2 regions of the Hydrogenophaga electricum genome follow, and region 1 is predicted to be linked to the other one. Evidence: predicted binding sites of a transcription regulator. Region 1 holds the regulator's gene; the other holds the start of a gene.
The links. The regulator NrdR, encoded in region 1, represses ribonucleotide reductase genes. The targets are predictions, from matches to a motif close to CACNANATNTNGTG.

Region 1 (7,795 bases):
GAACCCCGTTGTTCGCGGAGACAATGGGAGCGCCGGGAACCAGAATGGACTGTAGCCAGACTTCAGAGCCTGCCGTGAGGGTGCCATCAGTGACAGAGGCGTCGTTGGATAATCCCCGGGAAGTCACCAGATATCGATCATCCGATAAAGACTCGATGATGCAGGTTGGCTTGTTGCCATCTTTTATTTGGGATGCTGACTTCACATCGTTCGTGTAGGCCAAATTGACAGTAATCAGGTTGGCTCCAGTGCTTCCCCAATTCGATTTGGAGTTCCAGATGCCTTGATCGATGTTGGTTAAAACCGGGTCTGCTGTGTAGACTTTAGCGACTGCTTCGCTGTAAGTACTGTCACCAGTCGACTCCGCTTTGTCGATGGCGGCCCGCTCACAGTAGCGCAGCGCGGCCTCAGCTGCTTGTCGAGCTACTTGATTGGTGCGCATGTTGTTGGAAAATTGTTCGTAGCTCGCTGAGTTCCGTGCGGCCATCAATCCCGCAAAGGAGATGATGACCAGCATTATCAGCGCAATGGGCAAAACAATACCTTGTGCTTGTTTTTGCCGTTGCATTGCGCTGGGTGATTGTTTTTTTCTTTGATATCTCTGCATGATGGTGCTATCTGAATTTACTCAGATACCTCCTCATAGCTCCAGGGGTTGCGTGCGCTCGTGCCGTCAAGCTGAAAACTCAATGGCACACCGGGGCGCATATTTCTCAGTTGAACCGTGGTGGTGTATGCTCGACGAAGATAGCGATCGGATATATCCGTTTTTCTGTTTCCATCGCAGTCAACATAGAATGAAATGTTCTCTTTGCTGTCGCCCCCGGTTGAGACCGGTGCTGAGGATCTCGCAGTCAGGCAGATTTGCACGGCAGCCACCCTTGACCAGTTCCCGGTAAGTGCTTCGACCTCGCTCGCCGTTTGGTAAGCGGTAATTTGGTGCGGCAGTATCTGGTCTGCCTCCGGTTCCAAGGTTACCCCGTACTTTATTTGGATCGATTCGATATTCGGAATCAGTGCTGTTGCGCTGTCTTCAAACGTGGCGCCAGTTCTGCCTTGGCAATACAGCGTGGGGGCGTTGCTGTTGGTGTTGTCGTTCTGCACAAAATACCGGTTGTCGGCCAGTGCAATGTCTGCCGTGGTACCAAGCCCATCATGATTCCATGTATCGATGCCTGAATAGCTGCAATTACTGGGCTTGTCGTCCGATGTCTTGGGTGTGTTTCGTGTTGTTGCCTCATACTGGATGGCAATCGCACTGCTACCCGTGCTTCCGCAAGTCAAGCTCCCGAAGTCGGCATTCGATGATTGGAAGGCTGTGTCGCAACCTCTGACAGCTATTCCTGAAAATTTTCGGCTCGTGCCATCGAGCTCGGAAAATCCGGCCAGTCGAATCTGCTGAGCGAGAATTTCAAGCGCCAGCGTTGCATCTTCATTCATTTGTGATTCGAACGTGCTGCTTCTTGCGCTCGAAGATGTGCTCACATAAATGATTGCGACCGCTCCCAGCAGAAAGATGCCGATCACCATGGCAACCATGAGTTCGACAAGAGTCACACCCCTTTGTGCGTTTCGGGATGTCAGATGAGGATTTGAATTCTTGTTTTTCACAGCCCCACCCTGAAATACATGCAGTTGTAGTCATCTGTGCCAGATATGTTGGGGCAGCTATCCTGCCCTGCCGAAAACAGAATGTCGTTGGCTTCGGTTTGAGGCTCTTTCCATAGCAGCCATATATCCATACTTCGCACTGTTCGATCGCTGGTGACGACCACTTTTCCTTGAGGCAGGTAGTTGCTCGCTGCTGTCATGAAGTAGCGACGGTCATCTTGCGCGACGTTGGTGGCTGCTGTGCTTGCGCTCGCCTCATCGGGGGCCGCATCAATTTCATCTGGCGTTGTATCCGTTAAATTGATGTTGTATTGATTGAGGTCGTATCCATAGATGTTGGCTCTGGCTCTGTCTGCATAATCGTTGACCAGTCCCAGCCCGGTCAAACGGACCTGGGCCGTCTTGTTGTAGCTGAAAGTGGCCGCAGACAACCCCGCGACACCGAGCAGCCCCAAAGAGATGACCAAGAGTGAGACGAGGATTTCCAGCATGCTGGAACCGCGTTGTCGTCGTGCTTGCGCGATCAGGTTGGAAAAAGGCTTCATTTCAGCTTTGGTCTTCTGTCGAGAGGCTGGTGCGGCCCACCCGCGAAATGGCAATTTTGTTGAGCTTGAGGCCGCTGCTCCCGCTCGGGGTGACGGTCACTGTCGTGGCACTTGATCCCATCAGGCCATTGGACAAAAACGTCAGTTTGGCCACGTTGTCTGAACTGGTCATGCTTGCAATGCCTGCAGAGCCGCTGCGGACAGCCAAAATTCGGTCGCCCTTGCTCGTGTCCAGATCGTCGTCGCTGTCTGCATCCACAAAGACGACCCAGCCTTGTTTCCAGTTGGTGCTTCCGGCGCCAGAGGCGCAACTCGTGCCGTTCGCGCTCGTGCACATCACAACCTTGCGCGAGGTCTTGATCGCTTCGGTCCGGGCCAACTGAACATGGCTCATGAATGCCCTGGTCGCGCTGTCGCGCTGCCAGTTGCGCAAAAACTGTGTGAAGCTGGGGACACCCAGCGTCGCGAGGATCGCGATGATGACGATGGTCACGAGCAGCTCCACCAGGGTAAAACCCCGTTGGTGGCGGCTTCGGAGGGCGAAAGGGCAGGAAGGGTATTTCACTTGTAGGCTCCACCTTGCAATGTAGGTGGGCCGTAGTCAAAGGTTTGCGTCTGGCAGACATGCGGCGCTTTCCGGTGAGATGAACGGTTGATGTTTGACTTTTTTCTCACTGATCGAGCCGCACTCGCCCGATCCGGTTGATGACGATCTTCTGAGTCGGTCCAGCGCGGGGCGTCACGGACATCGTGCTCATGCCCGATGTCATCAGGCCGTTGGGCTGGTAGACGAGTCGCTTGATGGCGTTGTTGGCCTGCATGGACTGAATGCCTGGAAACGCCCCCGAAGCGGCCATGAGGGGTTCGGCGGCGTCGCGCAAGCCGTTGGCGTTGTCGTCTTCAAAGACGATCCAGCCGTTTTTCCAGTCCTTATTGGCTGGTGCGGAGCAGGTTGACGCGTCGCTGCTGTTGCAGATCACGACTCTGCGCGAGCGTTTGATGGCTTCGGTGCGGGCCAGCTGCATGTGCGCGATGAGCGCCTTGGTGGCGCGATCTCGCTGCCACGCGGCCAGGCTTTTGCTGAAAGCCGGTATCCCGATGCCGAGCAGGATGGCCAATATGCTCAGCGTGACGGCCATTTCCACGAGCGTGAACCCACGCCCGCAGCAACACAGACTGTGTTGGCGAGATGACATGACGTTCCCCCTGAAATCTTATGAGCCTGAATTTAGGCCAAGCGCAAGATTTATCGGGCTATTCTTGGCGCCAATTGCGCCAAGAAATTCACATCAATGGTCAATTGTGTGGAATATCGCAGACGGTGGCGAATCGTCAGCGCCGCACTTCATCCACCAGTGCCCGGAAGTCGTCGATGTCTTCGAAGCTGCGGTAGACGCTGGCAAAGCGGATATAGGCCACTTTGTCGAGCTTCTTGAGTTCGCGCATGACCATTTCGCCCAGCCGGGTGGCAGGTACCTCGCGTGCGCCGAGGTTCAGGAGCTTTTCTTCGATCCGTTCGATGGCTGCATCGACCTGCTCGGTACTCACCGGGCGTTTGCGCAGCGCCAGGGTGAACGACGCGCGGAGTTTGGCGGGCACGTAGTCGACGCGCCGCCCATCCTTTTTGACCACGGCTGGAAAGCTCACTTCCGGCCGCTCGTAGGTGGTGAACCGTTTTTCGCAGTGTCCGCACTGTCGGCGGCGCCGGATGAAGTCCGCATCTTCGGAAACCCGGGTCTCGACGACCTGGGTTTCCAGATGACCACAGAAAGGGCATTTCATGATCAGCCTGCGGTTTGCCCGGTGATACGGGCGTGGCTGTGCGTCGTCGTGCCCGCCGAAACGAGCGCTCCAGGGGCAAGACGACGCCCGGACATCATTTGTAGACCGGGAAGCGGGCGGTCAGCGCGTTGACCTTGGCGCGCACGGCTTCGATGTTGGCCGGGTCGCGCGGGTTGTCCAGCACGTCGGCCACCAGGTTGGCAGTCAGGCGGGCTTCTTCGTCCTTGAAGCCGCGGGTGGTCATGGCCGGGGTACCGATGCGCACACCGCTGGTCACGAACGGCTTTTCGGGGTCGTTCGGGATTGCGTTCTTGTTGATGGTCATGTGGGCGCTGCCCAGCACGGCCTCGGCTTCCTTGCCGGTGATGCCCTTGGCGCGCAGGTCGACCAGCATGACGTGGCTCTCGGTGCGGCCACTGACGATGCGCAGGCCGCGCGAGGTCAGCGTCTCGGCCACGATCTGGGCGTTCTTGGCGACTTGCTGCTGATAGGCCTTGAACTCGGGGCTCAGCGCTTCCTTGAAGGCCACGGCCTTGGCGGCGATCACGTGCATCAGCGGGCCGCCCTGCAGGCCGGGGAAGATGGCGCTGTTGATGGCCTTCTCATGCTCGGCCTTCATCAGGATGAAGCCGCCGCGCGGGCCACGCAGGCTCTTGTGCGTGGTGGAGGTCACCACGTCGGCGAACGGCACCGGGTTGGGGTACACGCCGGCAGCGATCAGGCCGGCGTAGTGGGCCATGTCGACCATGAAGATGGCGCCAATTTCCTTGGCGACCTTGGCAAAGCGTTCGAAGTCGATACGCAGGCTGTAGGCAGAGGCGCCTGCCACGATCAGCTTGGGCTTGTGCTCGCGCGCCTTGGCTTCCATGGCGTCGTAGTCGATCTCTTCCTTGTCGTTCAGGCCGTAGGACACGACGTTGAACCACTTGCCCGACATGTTCAGCGGCATGCCGTGCGTGAGGTGACCGCCTTCGGCCAGGCTCATGCCCATGATGGTGTCGCCGGGCTTGAGGAAGGCCAGAAACACGGCTTCGTTGGCGGAGGCGCCGCAGTGCGGCTGGACGTTGGCGGCGTCGGCGCCGAAGAGTTGCTTGATGCGGTCGATGGCCAGTTGTTCGGCGATGTCGACGAATTCACAGCCGCCGTAGTAGCGCTTGCCCGGATAGCCTTCGGCGTATTTGTTCGTCAGCTGGGTGCCCTGGGCGGCCATCACGGCCGGCGAGGCGTAGTTTTCGCTGGCAATCAGTTCGATGTGGTGTTCCTGGCGGGCGTTTTCGGCCTGGATGGCGGCGAACAGCTCGGGATCGGTTTGCTCGATGAGGATGTTGCGGTCGTACATGGTTTGGCAGTCTCGGGTGACGTGGACCCCACGCGCTCAGGGTGAGCGGCAGGGACTGCCCAGGCGAACGGCTGATCGCCCGCGAGACGGGCGGTGCGCTTCCCAGTGGTTGTCCCAGGCTGCAGAAGCTGGGGGGCCACGTCAGCGACCGGGATTCCGAAATCACGGAACAAACCCGGCGCCTATCGCCAGTTGCGCACGCTGCTAGTTTAGCCGAGGCGCTCACCTCGTGCCGATCCCGTTCACAGAGATCGGGTGAGTGAGCTCAGGATTGAACGGCGGGTGCTTCGTTCGGGGGCAGCGCCGGCGACGATGCTGCGGTGTCCGAGGGCACGGCCGGCACGGGTTCGGCGGGTGTGGCGGTTTCCGGGGCCGAAACCGGCAGGGACCGGTAGACCGGGAAAGTGGTGGGCATGGGTTTGCCCAGCGCCACGCTCTGGATGCGCAGATGCTCTGCCATTACCTTGTTGATGTAGTCGCTGCCGTCTGTCGTGATCGCGCCCACGTACAGTTTGAGGCCGCCTTCGATCGAGCCCGCGCGGCGGATGCAGTCTTGCAGTACCTGCACGCCGACGCGCAGATTGCTGACGGGGTCGAACGCAGCCAACTGGCCGCCGAAGCCGGCGTATTTGTCGGTGTGCACGCGTGTGAGCACCTGCATCAGGCCCTGGGCACCCACCGGGCTTTGGGCAAAGGGATTGAAGCGAGATTCGATGGCCATGACGGCCAGAATCAGTGTCGGATCCAACTGCGCCTTGCGGCCAATCTCAAAGGCCTCGGCCACCAGCACGCTCAGCGGCTCGGGTGCGACCCGGTATTTGCGGCTGAGCCAGTAAGCCACCTTGGCTTGGGGTTGCGGCAACTCGTGGGGCAGGGCGGCTGTTACGCGCTGGGCCGCCTCGGGTTCTGCCGGCGGCACAAAAGCCTGTTGGGCCTGTTCCTGGGCCGCTGCCGACTCTTGTCGCGCCAGCAGCCAGCCGAGCAGCCGGTCTTCGGCGCGATCACGCAGATCGCCATGGGCGGCCATCAGGATCAGGCCTGTGGCCAGGACAGTGCCCAGCAGGGCCATGCTGTTGCGGGTCACGTCCAGAAAGCCTTGGCAGACGTCCTGGGCGGCGGTTTGGATGGATTGGGCCAGGGAAGCAAGCGGGGCTTGCAGGCTCTGGCTCCGGCTCATCGCTGTCATGTCGTGCTCCTTTCGGGTCCTGTCGGCCGGTCTGGCTCGGCAGGGCTGATTGGGTCGCCATCGATCTGGACGGGCCTCATGGAGCCGGTCCATCGACTTAGCCGTATTCGGCAGCGGTGCGGGATAACCCGGGGATGGGTCAAAGCGGGCCGGATGATAGGGAGATTCAAATGTCAAGTCAATGATTTGGATACCGTTTAATATTTCTAAAAGTTATGTTTTTTTGGGGGTGATCTCATTCCTGTGGCGCGCTCGCCAGCATCCATGCGGCGTCGGGCGGAGGGGCGTGGATGGAGGCCTTTCGTCGGGTGTTCCCGGGCTGGGCGTCGCCCGCGGGACGGTGAGCCCAGTGCGGGCGGTCTGCCAGAGGCGGTCGATGCGCTGGCGTGAGTCCGACGCGACAGGCGGTTGTTGAGGTGGTTGAAACCGCCGCGGAATGGGCGTAATCTGGGGGTGCCTTGCAAGAGCGAGGCTTGTCCGGTCCCTCAGGCACGAAGTCTGAAACCGGAACCCCACGGGAGCAATCTCTTGCTTCCAGGCTGGCGAGGCATCCAACCCTCTCCGCCAAAACCGACGGCAAGTGCAGTTTGCCCGCCGTCAACCCCGGTGGGTTCAGCCCACCGGGGTTTCTTGTTTTGGGGGCTCCACGGGCGCTCGTTTCAGCAAGCCAGGCAATCCGCAGCGACAATAGCGGGTTGCTTCCTTTGCTCGACGTCTATCGAGCCCGTTGGTCTGCCCATCATGTCTCTGTTTTCCTTGCGCTCCAGAAACGGCGCACCCTCTGATCATTTACCTGCCGTGAACTCGCCCGCTGTCCCCAAAGCCTCTCCGTCCCATCCGCTGGATGCCGTCACCGGTGGTGCCTTTTCTGCGCCGACCTCGGGAGAGCGTGCCGCCCGGCTGCGCGAGTGGCTGGCCACGGACCCCGATCTGGAGGTGATGAACGAGGTGTTCAAAGAGATGTCGCACCGCGACCGGGGGGCGGCCAAGCCACTGAAGGAAAAACTGGACGAGCTCAAGCGGCAGAAGGCGCAGGAGCACATCGCCGCCGAATGGGCGCAAAAAGCACAGTCGCTGCTCGACCATCCGCGCATGAACCTGGCCGACGCCATGGCTTGGCAGCGCGACGCTGCGCGGGCAGGGGCGCCGCTGTCGCGCGAACCGTTGGTCGGGCTGAAACAGGCTTTGGCCGAGCGCATCAAGGCGGTGGAAGACTTGCAGCACCGCGTGCAGGTCGAACGCGAGGCCGCTGTGCTCTTGGCCCAGCGCATCGAGGTGCTCTCCACCAAACCTTGGCGCGAAGCGCAGCAGGTGGTGGAGGCTTTGCGTGCC
Region 2 (7,795 bases), on a different contig from region 1:
GCGTTGGGGTTTATTGGCAGGCCTCGCAGCCCGGGTCGTCGATGGCGCAGAACTTGATGTCGGTGGCCGGTTCGATGGCAGCCTCGACCGCCGCGATCACCGGTGCCGCTGCCGCGACTTCGGCCGAGTGGGCCGAGACCGCGTTGAGCTGGCCCGCGCGGCCCGTGGACTTTTCGGCCTGCGTGGCCGAGGTGGTGCGCAGGTAGTAGGTGGTCTTGAGGCCGCGCAGCCAGGCGAGCTTGTAGGTCTCATCGAGCTTCTTGCCCGAGGCGCCGGCCATGTAGATGTTCAGGCTCTGCGCCTGGTCGATCCACTTCTGCCGCCGCGCTGCGGCTTCGACGAGCCAGGTCGGCTCGACTTCGAAGGCGGTGGCGTACAGGGCCTTGATGTCTTGCGGCACGCGGTCGATGGCGCGCAGCGAGCCGTCGAAGTGCTTGAGGTCCATCACCATCACGTCGTCCCACAGGCCCAGGCGTTTCAGGTCCTTGACCAGGTAGCCATTGATGACCGTGAACTCGCCCGAGAGGTTGGACTTGACCGACAGGTTGCCGAAGCAAGGCTCGATCGAGGCGTCCACGCCGATGATGTTGGAGATCGTGGCGGTCGGGGCGATGGCGACGCAGTTGGAGTTGCGCATGCCGTCGCGCGCGATCTTCTGGCGCAGCGCGTCCCAGTCCAGGGTGGCGGCGCGGTTGGTATCGACATAGCCGCCGCGCTGCTGGGCCAGCAGGTCCAGCGAATCGAGCGGCAGCACGCCGCGGTCCCACAGCGAGCCCTTGAAGCTCGAATAGCGGCCGCGTTCGCTGGCCAGTTCGGTCGAGGCCCAGTAGGCGTAGTAGCAGATGGCTTCCATCGAACGGTCGGCAAATTCCACCGCGGCGTCGGAGGCGTAGGGAATGCGCAGCTCGTACAGGGCGTCCTGGAAGCCCATCAGGCCCAGGCCCACCGGGCGGTGGCGCAGGTTGGAGTCGCGGGCTTTCTTGACCGCGTAGTAGTTGATGTCGATCACGTTGTCGAGCATGCGCATGGCCGTGTTGATGGTCTTGCGAAGCTTGGCGTGGTCGAGGTCCTTGCCGTTGGGGCCATCGACCAGGTGGCGAAGCAGGTTCACCGAGCCCAGGTTGCACACGGCGGTTTCGGTGTCGCTGGTGTTGAGCGTGATCTCGGTGCAGAGGTTGGACGAATGCACCACGCCGGCGTGCTGCTGGGGCGAGCGCACATTGCAGGCGTCCTTGAAGGTGATCCAGGGGTGGCCGGTCTCGAACAGCATCGAGAGCATCTTGCGCCACAGGTCGGTCGCGGGGATCTTCTTGTAGGGCTTGATCTCGCCGCGCGCGGCTTTCTCTTCGTAGGCCAGGTAGGCCTGCTCGAAGTCGGCGCCGAACTTGTCGTGCAGGTCGGGCACGTTGCTGGGCGAGAACAGGCTCCAGTCGCCTTTCTCCATCACGCGCTTCATGAACAGGTCGGGAATCCAGTTCGCGGTGTTCATGTCGTGGGTGCGGCGGCGGTCATCGCCGGTGTTCTTGCGCAGTTCCAGGAATTCTTCGATGTCCAGGTGCCAGGTTTCCAGGTAGGTGCAGACGGCGCCCTTGCGCTTGCCGCCCTGGTTCACGGCGACGGCTGTGTCGTTCACCACCTTGAGGAAGGGCACCACGCCCTGCGATTCGCCGTTGGTGCCCTTGATGTGGCTGCCCAACGCGCGCACGCGTGTCCAGTCGTTGCCCAGGCCGCCGGCAAACTTGGACAGCAGCGCGTTTTCCTTGATGGCTTCGTAGATGCCGTCCAGGTCGTCGGGCACGGTGGTCAGGTAGCAGCTCGACAGCTGCGAACGGCGCGTGCCGCTGTTGAACAGCGTGGGCGTGGACGACATGAAGTCGAACGAGGACAGCACCTCGTAGAACTCGATGGCGCGGGCTTCGCGGTCGATCTCGTTGAGCGACAGGCCCATGGCCACCCGCATGAAGAAGATCTGCGGCAGCTCGATGCGGGTCTTTCTGACATGCAGGAAGTAGCGGTCGTACAGGGTCTGCAGACCCAGGTAGTCGAACTGCAGGTCGCGTTCCGGTTTGAGGGCTGCCGCCAGGCGCGGCAGGTCGAACTGCAGCAGCTTGTCGTCGAGCAGTTCGGCCTCGACGCCCTTCTTGATGGCCTGTGGGAAAAAGTCGGCGTAGCGGGTCGCCAGTTCGGTGCCGGGCACGTCCTCGCCCAGCACTTCCTTGGTGATGGTGTGCAGCAGCAGGCGGGCCGTGGCGTAGGTGTAGTCAGGGTCTTTTTCGATCAGCGTGCGCGCGGCCAGGATGGCGGCCTTGTAGACCTCTTCCATCGGCACGCCGTCGTACAGGTTGCGCTTGGTTTCGGCCACGATGGGGGCGGCCTGGACGTCGGCGCCCAGGTTGGCGCAGGCGGCCTCGATCAGCGCGTTCAGGCGCGGCAGGTCCAGGGGCACGCGCTGACCGTGGTCGATCACATGCAACAGGCTTTCGGCGGGCTGGGTGGCCTCGCCCTGGCGGGCGCGCTCCTGGGTGCGGCGTTCGCGGTAGAGCACGTAGGCGCGCGCCACTTCGTGGTGGCCGCCACGCATCAGGCCCAGTTCCACATGGTCCTGCACGTCCTCGATGTGGAAGGTGCCGCCGCCCGGGCGCGAACGCATCAGCGCACGGACCACGTTCTGGGTGAGGGCGTCGACGGTTTCGCGCACGCTGGCGGACGCCGCACCCTGGGTGCCGTGCACGGCCAGGAAGGCCTTCATCATCGCCACCGCGATCTTGCCGGGCTCGAAATGCACCACCGCACCATTGCGTCGAATGATCTGGTAGTGGGCATAGGGCGACGCCGTGCCCTGAAGCGTTTCGGCGCCAGGCCCTGCCGCCAGGAACGTGGGCGCGACGGACGACGGTGCGGTGGAGGGTGTGGTTTGCATGGTTCCTCTTGTGTTGGTGTTGTCGGGGGCCGGTCCTGGCTGGCAATGGCCGTTTCCGGTGGTCGCTGCGGGCATCGCCGTGAGGCGGTGGCGGACCAAGGTGTTTGAGCAGGGCACACTATATCTGGTGTGTATGCGTGGTTCAAGCCACTACCGGTAGTGTGTGGGGAAATTTCTTTGATCGGTGAGCCGGGCGTCATTGAGACGGGCAAAGGCCCGCGCCGGTGCTTGCTGGAGAGACTGGTCGTGGCCGCAGGTGCCGTGCTCCGGGCGCTGTGGCCAGGGATACCTTGCGACGCGTGCGATGCAGGACGATTTGCCCCGGAATGCCGCACCAATGCTGGGTGGTGGTGCCTTCGACGAGGCTCAGCGGGCGCTGGCGGGAAAACGGTGCAGCGGCCAGCGCAGTGACCGTCGCAGCCGGGGCCAGTCGAAGCCCGGTCCGGGGTCCAGCTTGCGGCCGGGAGCGATGTGCTCGTGGCCGGCGACGTGGTCGATGGGGTAGTGCGTCTTGAGGGCGCGGCACAGCCGCACCAGCGCCTGGTACTGCGCCGGTTCGAACCGCTCGCCTTCGAGGCCTTCCAGTTCGACGCCGATGGAGTCGTCGTTGCACTGGCTGCGGCCACGCCAGTGCGACGCGCCAGCGTGCCAGGCGCGGTCGTCCGCGCTGACGAACTGGATCAATTCACCCGTGCGGCGAATGAAGAAGTGCGCCGAAACCTCCAGGCCGCGAATGGTCGCGAAGTAGGGGTGTGCGTCCCAGTCGAGGGTGTTGGTGAAGAGCTGTTCGACTTCGGGCCCGCCGTAGGTGCCGGGAGGCAGGCTGATGGAGTGCACCACGATGAGATCGATGACCGCGCCCGCCGGTCGCGGCCCGAAGTTGGGAGAGGGGCAGGCACGCGCTTCGGCCAGCCAGCCCTGCTGCCAGTGCGCGCCCCCGCGGCGGGCTGTGGCGGGGTCAGTCGCGGAAGGCATCGGCGCCGTCCGAGGGCAGGGCAATGCCCAGCCGCTGGATGCGGTAGCGGATCTGGCGCAGGTTCAACCCGAGCCGTGCCGCCGCCGCCGTGCGGTTGTAGTCGGTTTCCCTGAGGGCCTTGACCAGCATCTGGCGCTCCTGGTCGTCCAGGTAGGCCTGCAGGTCTGCCGGCAGCGCCGCGCTGGGTTCGGGCAAGGCAGCGTCCGGCGGCGGTGTTTCCTGCGGCGGGGCTGGGTGCGTCGCTGGCGGTTCGGGTGGCAGCGGATCGGGCACGGTGTCCGGGCTGTCATCGCCGAAATCCTCGGGCGCCAGCGTCTGTCCGTCGCACAGGGCCAGGGCTCGCTGCAGGAGGTTTTCCAGTTCGCGCACATTGCCCGGCAGTTCGCGCGACTGCAGCCAGGCCATCGCCTGGGCCGAGATCGCCGGGGCGGGCTGGCCGTATTCGTCGCAGACACGCCGCAGCAGCGCGTGCACCAGGAGCGGCAGATCGTCGCGCCGCTCCCGCAGGGACGGCAGGCGCAACTCGATCACGTTGAGCCGGTAAAACAGATCTTGTCGGAAGCCGTCCTGCCGCACCATGGTGGCCAGGTCGCGGTGGGTGGCACTGACCAGGCGCACGTCCACCGCTTCTTCTTGCACGCCACCCAGGGGGCGGACCCGCCGCTCCTGGATCACGCGCAGCAGCTTGGCTTGCATGGCCAGTGGCAGGTCGCCGATTTCGTCCAGGAACAGGGTGCCGCCGCGCGCGGCCTGGAAGTAGCCCTCGCGGTCGGCGCTGGCCCCGGTGTAGGCGCCTTTGCGGGCGCCGAAGAACTCCGCCTCGATCAGGTTTTCGGGGATGGCGCCGCAGTTGACGGCGACGAAGGGACCGCTGGCGCGGTGGCTGCATTCGTGCACCGCGCGCGCCACGAGTTCCTTGCCGGTGCCCGACTCGCCCAGGATCAGCACCGGCGCCATGCTGGTGGCGACCTTTTCGATGCGGGCACGGATCTGGGCCATGGCCTGTGAGGTGCCGACCAGGCGGGCCAGGGCCTGTTCTCCCGCGCGGGCGGGCGCGGTGGCTTCGGTGGCGTGGCCGGCGCCATGTTGGCTCTGCAGGGCCGCCACCACGGCCGTGCGGAACTGTTTGAGGTCCACGGGCTTGGTGAGGTAGTCGAAGGCGCCGGACTTGAGCGCCTCGACGGCGTTTTCGGCCGAACCGTAGGCCGTGATGACGATGGTGCGTTCCGGGCGTTGCCCGGCCTGGACTTCGCGCAACAGTTCCAGCCCGAGGCCATCGGGCAGGCGCATGTCGGTGATCAGCACATCGAAGTGCCGCGACGCCAGGCTGTGGCGGGCTTCGGCGAGGTCGGCGGCCGAGGTCACGTCATGCCCCTCGCGCAGCAGGGTCAGTTCGTAGAGAGTGCGCAGGTCGGGCTCGTCGTCGACCACAAGGACCGAGGCGCGGGGGGCGGCATTCATGGCGTCGGCGGGGGAGAAGGGGGCAGCTCGCTGGGGCGGCTCAGCATGGGGCGCGAGCGGGGAGGCTGCGAGTCGGCCGGCGGGTAGGCCAGGCTTTGCTGGGCCGGCTGGCGCTGCGACGGGGCGCCGCTGGGCATGAGCACATAGAACTCGTTGCCTTCGCGCTGGTCGAGCACACTGCGCTGGTAGGCGATCTGGGCGCCGTAGCGCTCGCACAGTTCGCGGCAGATGTAGAGGCCCAGGCCACTGGAGCGGCTCTCGGAGGAAAAGAACGGCTCGAACAGGTGTTTGAGCACGCTCGCTTCCAGCGGCAGGCCGTCGCTCCAGACCGAGAGCCGGATGCGTTCGGTGCCGGCCGGCTGGGTGATCACGCGGATCGAGGCGGGCTGGCCGCTGGCGTGCCGGCGTGCGTTGTCCAGCAGGTTCACCAGCAGACGCCGCAAGTGTTCCGGGTCGAAGCCCACGTGGCTGCCGGGCGCGTGCAGATGCACCCCCAGCGCAGGGCCGGCCTGCACCTGGCGGGTCCATTCCTGGGTGATCTGCCGCACCACCGCGTCCAGCGGGGTGAGGGTGGAGGTGTCACCCTGACTGGGCTGGGCGCGGGCCACGTTGAGGATGTCGTCGACGATGCGGGAGAGCCGTTGGGCGTTCTGCTCGATCATCCGGGTCAGGCGTTTCTGGGACGGATCGGCGACCTCTTCGTCCAGCAGGGCATTGGCCTGCGTGATGGCCGACAGCGGGTTGCGGATTTCGTGCGCGACGGCCGCCGACATGCGGCCCATGGAGGCGAGTTTTTCGGTCCGGACGCGGGCCTCCACCTCGCGCAGGTCTTCGAGGAACAGCACACACAGGCCCGTATGGTGTTTGCCGCCGGTCGCTGTGAGGCGGGTGCGGGCGTACAGGCGGTGGCGGGTAAGTTCGTCGATGTCGACGCGCAGTTCGGCCTCCATCGGGTGCCCCAGCAGGAAGGTCTGGTTCACCAGCTCCGCCAGGCTTTCCCAGCCCGGACGGGCCGACAGCAGCAGGCGTGGGTTGGGGGGGTGTCCGTCGCCCATCAGCATTTCGAGGGCGGCGGGGTTGGCGTTGCGCACCACGCCGTGTGTATCGGCCACGAGCACGCCTTCGCTGAGGCTGGCAATCACGAGTTCGTTGACCTGGGCCTGCGTGCGTGCGGCGGCCTGGCTGCTTTGCGCCACCGCCTCTTCCCGGGCCAGGCGCAGGGCCAACTGATGCGCCAGAATCGCCACCAGGAAAAACCCGGTGCCGGTCAGGCCGGCCTGCAGGAAGCGGGACGTCGAGGCATCGCCGACCAGGCCGGCATTGGTGGCGGTTTCCGCCAGCAGGTAGAGCGTGACGAAGGCCGCCGATCCCAGGCCCAGCAGCAGGGTACCGAGAATCGAGGCGAGCAGCACCGGCAGCGCGAACAGGGGCGTGAAGTTGATGCTGCCCTGCTGGAAGTACTGCAGCACGGCAAAGACGACCAGATCGACCCCGATGGTGGCCAGCCATTGCACCCGCAGCGCAGGGCCGATGCCGACGGGCCGCATCCACAGCAGCACGGCCAGCGCCGCCGCCAGGTGCAGCGAACTCAGCAGCACCAGCCAGTCGGGCCCCCCGGTGTTGTTGACCACCACGAACACTTCCAGGGCCAGCACCACCAGCGCGATGAAGACGCGGGCCCGCATGAACGCCCGCCACAGGCGGATGAAGCCACGCTGGCGCGACTCGCTGTGGCCCGACCCGGCCGGGCCCTCGTCGCCGATGAACCACGAGGGGGCAAACTGGGATGCGGCGAAATGGGAGGAGGCCTCGAACCGCATGTCGGCGTCTTCCGTCACCGCGGGGTGGCCCGGGCCTGGCGCAAATGTTCCGGGCAGCAGTACGGCCGACCGTGGGTGTCGCGGACCGCTTCGCTGTCGGGCACATGGGTCTGGCAGTGGGTGCAGGCCACCATGGCCTGGAGCTGGCCGCCCGTGCCGGGCCGTTGTGCGTGCTGGGTCGGGGGCTGGCGGTCAAGGCGGTTGTTGCGCCAGATCCAGAACGCAACCAGCAGGACGAACAGAACGAGCAGGTATTTCATGCGTGGGCCACCAAGGGGATCAGGCCCGGTGCAGGACAACCTCGAGCACGAAGCGCGAACCGGCGTAGCTCAGCAGCAGGAAGCCGGCGCCCAGGTAGAGCATGCGCACGGCCGTGCGGCCGCGCCAGCCCAGGCGCCAGCGGCCGAGCAGCAGGATGCCGATGGTGATCCAGGAAAGCACCGACAGCGCCGTCTTGTGGTTCCAGACCCAGCGCTGGTTGAGCAGTTCGGAGAACCAGCCGCCGGCCACCAGGGTGAGGCTCAGCAGCACGAAGCCGGCGGCCAGCAGGCGGAAGGTCAGGCGCTCCAGCGTGAGCAGGGGAATGGCCTTTTCTTCGGTCTTGCCCTGGCGCAGCGC

Region 2: QQK43_RS07200 (ribonucleoside-diphosphate reductase subunit alpha) is a predicted target of NrdR. The motif match lies at 3,037-3,050, and genes of this name have one in related genera.

Annotation. Positions count from the first base shown of each region.
Region 1 covers NZ_BSPB01000001.1:52,406-60,200, forward strand. The annotation lists gene QQK43_RS00245 (pilus assembly PilX family protein) at 1-607, opposite strand, end outside; gene QQK43_RS00250 (PilW family protein) at 625-1,611, opposite strand; gene pilV (type IV pilus modification protein PilV) at 1,608-2,156, opposite strand; gene QQK43_RS00260 (GspH/FimT family pseudopilin) at 2,158-2,721, opposite strand; gene QQK43_RS00265 (GspH/FimT family pseudopilin) at 2,828-3,352, opposite strand; gene nrdR (transcriptional regulator NrdR) at 3,489-3,938, opposite strand; gene glyA (serine hydroxymethyltransferase) at 4,033-5,277, opposite strand; gene QQK43_RS00280 (lytic transglycosylase domain-containing protein) at 5,543-6,463, opposite strand; gene QQK43_RS00285 (DUF349 domain-containing protein) at 7,205-7,795, shown strand, end outside.
Region 2 covers NZ_BSPB01000008.1:15,282-23,076, reverse strand. The annotation lists gene QQK43_RS07200 (ribonucleoside-diphosphate reductase subunit alpha) at 11-2,920, opposite strand; gene ampD (1,6-anhydro-N-acetylmuramyl-L-alanine amidase AmpD) at 3,287-3,895, opposite strand; gene QQK43_RS07190 (sigma-54-dependent transcriptional regulator) at 3,879-5,357, opposite strand; gene QQK43_RS07185 (sensor histidine kinase) at 5,354-7,177, opposite strand; gene QQK43_RS07180 (PP0621 family protein) at 7,192-7,437, opposite strand; gene QQK43_RS07175 (cytochrome C assembly family protein) at 7,457-7,795, opposite strand, start outside.